Regions from separate parts of the uncultured Alteromonas sp. genome, predicted to be linked through region 1. Evidence: riboswitches for the same ligand, from Rfam matches in the RefSeq annotation. Region 1 holds a riboswitch; the other holds the start of a gene.
The links. A riboswitch is a leader RNA that binds a small molecule or an ion and turns the genes downstream of it on or off. The one in region 1 is predicted to bind manganese.
Positions count from the first base shown of each region.

Region 2: another riboswitch for manganese. It lies ahead of AAC006_RS12670 (manganese efflux pump MntP family protein); the one in region 1 lies ahead of AAC006_RS20415 (manganese efflux pump MntP family protein).

Region 1 covers NZ_CAXBMP010000048.1:650-3,056, reverse strand. The annotation lists gene AAC006_RS20425 (cation transporter) at 1-103, opposite strand, end outside; gene AAC006_RS20420 (Cd(II)/Pb(II)-responsive transcriptional regulator) at 183-605, shown strand; gene AAC006_RS20415 (manganese efflux pump MntP family protein) at 687-1,247, opposite strand; yybP-ykoY riboswitch at 1,255-1,430, opposite strand; gene AAC006_RS20410 (hypothetical protein) at 2,321-2,407, opposite strand, start outside.
Region 2 covers NZ_CAXBMP010000015.1:44,019-46,425, forward strand. The annotation lists gene AAC006_RS12665 (DUF305 domain-containing protein) at 1-399, shown strand, start outside; gene AAC006_RS12670 (manganese efflux pump MntP family protein) at 684-1,244, opposite strand; yybP-ykoY riboswitch at 1,252-1,427, opposite strand; gene cyoE (heme o synthase) at 1,656-2,407, opposite strand, start outside.

The DNA of each region.
Region 1 (2,407 bases):
TCATTTCAATGATAAACATCACAGCATTGATGCCCAATAGCCAGTAGATAACTGCCTTTTGTTCTTGGTCTTTTATCTCAATTTCGCACCCACAACTACTCATAAAGACACTCGCTTTACTCACCTATGATGCGAGTGTAAACTCTATACTAGGTATAGAGTCAAGCTTTAGGCAAGGTAAAATGAAAATTGGGCTTCTGGCAGCTAAGGCAGGGTTAAGTATTCAGACAATTCGTTTTTATGAGCGTAAATCACTATTGGCTGCACCTGAGCGAACGGCATCGAATTATCGAAGCTACTCTGAAGATGCACTGAAGCAGTTATTATTTATAAAGCAATGTCGTGCATTAGATATGACAATCGAGGAAATTAAATTAGTACTGGAAACCCGAGCAAATCCAGAGAATAGCTGCGAAAACGTTAATACCACAATAGATAAGCATGTTGACGATATCGAACATCGGATAGCTGAATTAAAATCTCTACAAGAAACACTGATTTCAATTCGTACTGCTTGCGATCATGATAAGAAGGTTAAAGAGCGCGGGGTATTGCATCAGTTAGATAGCATTGCAGAGGCGAGGTCTTTTCATAGAGGTAATTAGTCTATATAAAAGTCAGCTTATGCATGTTGATGTATGCAACCACTTCAACTTGAAGTAGTTGCATTATCATATTGTTGAATTCTAAAGAGTGTGGGTTGTAAAAATCCACATACCCACTGAAATAAGTATGACTCCACCAAATGTCTCGGCTCTTTTGCCTATTAAAGAGCCCATTAAACTACCCAGCATAATACCTGTCGTTACCATCAAAAACGTGGCCAAACCAATTAAGCCGGAGGCCGTCATGATATTTACATCAACAAAGGCAAGGCTTGCGCCAACCGCCATTGCGTCTATGCTAGTACCAAACGCAGTCACACATAGCAAAATAAACGACTGCTTTTGCGTTTTACTTTCATCATCAATGGCAGGTTGAAAGCTTTCAAAGACCATATAAACGCCTAAGCCGGTAAGAATAATCAACGCAATCCAATGATCCCACGCTTCTACATAAGAAGAAGCTGCATGTCCTATTATCCAACCTATAACAGGAGTGATTGCTTCTATTAAACCAAATGTAAAGCCGACTTTGATAGCAAAGCTAAAACGAGGATTCTTTATTTTGACACCCTTACCTATAGCGGCAGCAAAAGCATCAGTAGACATAGCAAAGGCAAGTAAAATGAGAGCAAAGATACTCATACTTCAAAACTCCGGTCAGGCAATATTGAGTCCACGATAAAACCACACGCCTGACCTTAGGGCATGGAAATATCGATGGTCTCGCCAACCAAGAGGTGTTTGTACCATGGTCATGTGACCAATTATGTTGACACAAACTTTTCCATGAATAATGGAAACAGGCTACTCCCCAACGAAGTCTTAGATGATAGTATAAATCCGGAAACCAAAGCAACTTGATTTCGCTAAGGATTTGCATAATGTTATTTGAGTTTGGTCTCGCGTTTCTATTTCCTTGTAAGAATGAGAGTCTACTAATAAAATCATGTGCATCAAAATCGCTTGGTAATTAGACCGAGGGGTTTCCCTTTATAATCAAATCACACTAGTACAGCTGAGCTTGTTAAACTCCTTCCTGTTCAACTAAAGATGTCGTAAAGTGCTACTTGGCAAACCCATTTTATTAGATGTTTGTTACATCGAGGAAGCGGCTATAGATCAACAAGGTTGTGCGCGTTGAAACGAGAGAATCTAGAAAAAATATCAAGTATTTATTTACCTGGCTGGTATCCTTCTAGGATTGTCGATCGGAGTGAATTTTTCTGAGCAGTCGCAGATTTTAGAGCGGGTTTTGTGGCTCTTATTAGGCATACTACTGTATACAACTTTTACTCAAATCCCTTTGGGGCACCTCAGATATGCATTCTCTGATATCCGCTTTATCGAATCAGTAGACGTTATTAGTTGAAACATTCAATGCCTCCTCGTCGCTCGTTTCCGACATTAGAATCTTAATGCTTTATCGACCGCTTTACCAAGGAGTCTCTACTAGTCATCAGGGTAACGGGTAACTTTAAATACGGATCAATATGGGCGACATGGTCGGCTTCAGGCATTTCGCAAAATTTGATAACAGTCAGCAGTCAAATTCTTGTTCCAATTAAAGAGGAGCAGTTCTCGGGCAAGCTCCCCGCATTTAGGGACACCAGCTCCACAAAATCTATTTCACTTACCTAGTCAGCGTCCCTAAACCGCTTTATTTCAAAATAATAGTCTGCATAAGTAGCTCCTTTCTTTTTCAACTCTAAAAAAGGCTACTGCCTATATTTCCACACACCAATAACCATATCAGTGCCAGTGCTTTTTGTAGCCATTCCAAGTGTGAAAGAGCCATCCTTGTG
Region 2 (2,407 bases), on a different contig from region 1:
TATATGGGCGCGGGAATGGCAATCATCATGCTCTCGTTTATGTTGGGTATGTATACCAATAAGAAACTGAACGCGTCTATATTCATTGCTGCAATCGCCTTGTTTGCGGTGTGTTTATACTTAGTTCGGTCACAAGCAACTGTTTCAGATTCAGCGTATATGAAGGCGATGATCCCTCACCATTCAATTGCAATTCTTACTAGTGAACGGGCAAATATAGAGGATACTCGAGTGCGTGAACTCGCTGACAATATCATCTTAGCGCAGCGCAGAGAGATAAAAGAGATGGAGTGGCTTGTTAAGGATATTGAGAGCAACGGAAAAGTTACTTCGGCAGCTGAAGCTGAAAAGCGTTCTGTGCCGAATTTCGAGGCAAAACTAAATCCAGAGGTTAATTAGGCATGCAACGTGACTAACAATGGAGCGGGGAACACTTGCTCCGACCAATAACGACTAACGCAAGTGGGCGTACAATGCTCTATACGCTAACCGGCAGTATTCGTTAATCACTATGAAAGGGGCGAGCATGCTGTCTAGGTCGCCCTTGATTTAGTGAACTATAGATAAAGCTGAGTCTATGAAGAAGACAGTTAGCGATTACAGATATGTGCAACTACGTTAAGTAGCGGCATTGTTATAGTGTCGTATTCTAAAAACTATTGAATTCTAAAGAGTATTGAATTCTAAAGAGTGTGGGTTGCAAAAATCCACATACCCACCGAAATAAGTATGACTCCACCAAATGTCTCGGCTCGTTTGCCTATTAAAGAGCCCATTAAACTACCCAGCATAATACCTATCGTTACCATCAAAAACGTGGCCAAACCAATTAAGCCGGAGGCCGTCATGATATTTACATCAACAAAGGCAAGGCTTGCGCCAACCGCCATTGCGTCTATGCTAGTACCAAACGCAGTCACACATAGCAAAATAAACGACTGCTTTTGCGTTTTACTTTCATCATCAATGGCAGGTTGAAAGCTTTCAAAGACCATATAAACGCCTAAGCCGGTAAGAATAATCAACGCAATCCAATGATCCCACGCTTCTACATAAGAAGAAGCTGCATGTCCTATTATCCAACCTATAACAGGAGTGATTGCTTCTATTAAACCAAATGTAAAGCCGACTTTGATAGCAAAGCTAAAACGAGGATTCTTTATTTTGACACCCTTACCTATAGCGGCAGCAAAAGCATCAGTAGACATAGCAAAGGCAAGTAAAATGAGAGCAAAGATACTCATACTTCAAAACTCCGGTCAGGCAATATTGAGTCCACGATAAAACCACACGCCTGACCTTAGGGCATGGAAATATCGATGGTCTCGCCAACCAAGAGGTGTTTGTACCATGGTCATGTGACCAATTATGTTGACACAAACTTTTCCATGGATAATGGAAACAGGCTACTCCCCAACGAAGTGTAAATAATAATATAAATTTTGGAACCAAAGCAACTTGATTAAGCACAAGATTTGCTTAGTAATATTTAAGTTAGGTGGCGCGTTGCGATTTTCTCAAAAGAATAAGCGTCTACTAGTCACATCAGACGCGTTAAACCCGCTTGATGCGTATACCGTCAGTTTCCCCTTGGTGATCACACGATATGGGGGCCGAGTATTTACTGTAGACACCACCGGTCCCTATATAAATAATCAAAAAATAAACTGTGCCTGAGAGTGATAATCTACCGCCATAGCAATTGATAACGCAGTAATATTGACGATAGAGAACCCGAACACTTGTCGTGCCCAACCTTCAATATTGATATCGCGGCGATATCCTCGCAGTGCCATAATCAACCACCATAAGCTGGTGGAAAATGCGACTGCCAAAAAGCCCACACCCGTATAACCACTAATTGGCAACAGCAGCGTAACCATGGCATATACCGCAATGTATAATACGATGTGTTGCTTAGCTTTTGCGATGCCTTCTGCCACCGGCAATACCGGTATATTGGCAGCTTCATAATCTTTGAAACGGAAGATAGCGATGGCATAAGAATGGGGCATTTGCCATATACTGAACATCACTAGCAAAATCGCGGCGGCGGTGTCGAACTCAACGGTTACTGCACAGTAACCTACCACGGGCGGTACCGCGCCAGATAAGCTACCAACAAGGGTGCCATACACAGAGTTACGCTTCATGTATAAGCTATACACGCCTACGTAAACCACATAACCTAAGGCAGCGAAAAGCACTGCCGTAAGATTGGTGTAAAAAGCCAGTAAAGCGAAACCAGCAACCCCTAGCACTACACCGTGCCAGAAGGCTGCTTTCAACGACATTTCGCCGGTGACAGTCACTCTAGTGCGTGTTCGCTGCATTTTGGTGTCGATGTCGCTGTCTATGCAATTGTTAACTGCACATCCAGAAGCCACCACTAAAGACAAGCCAATCA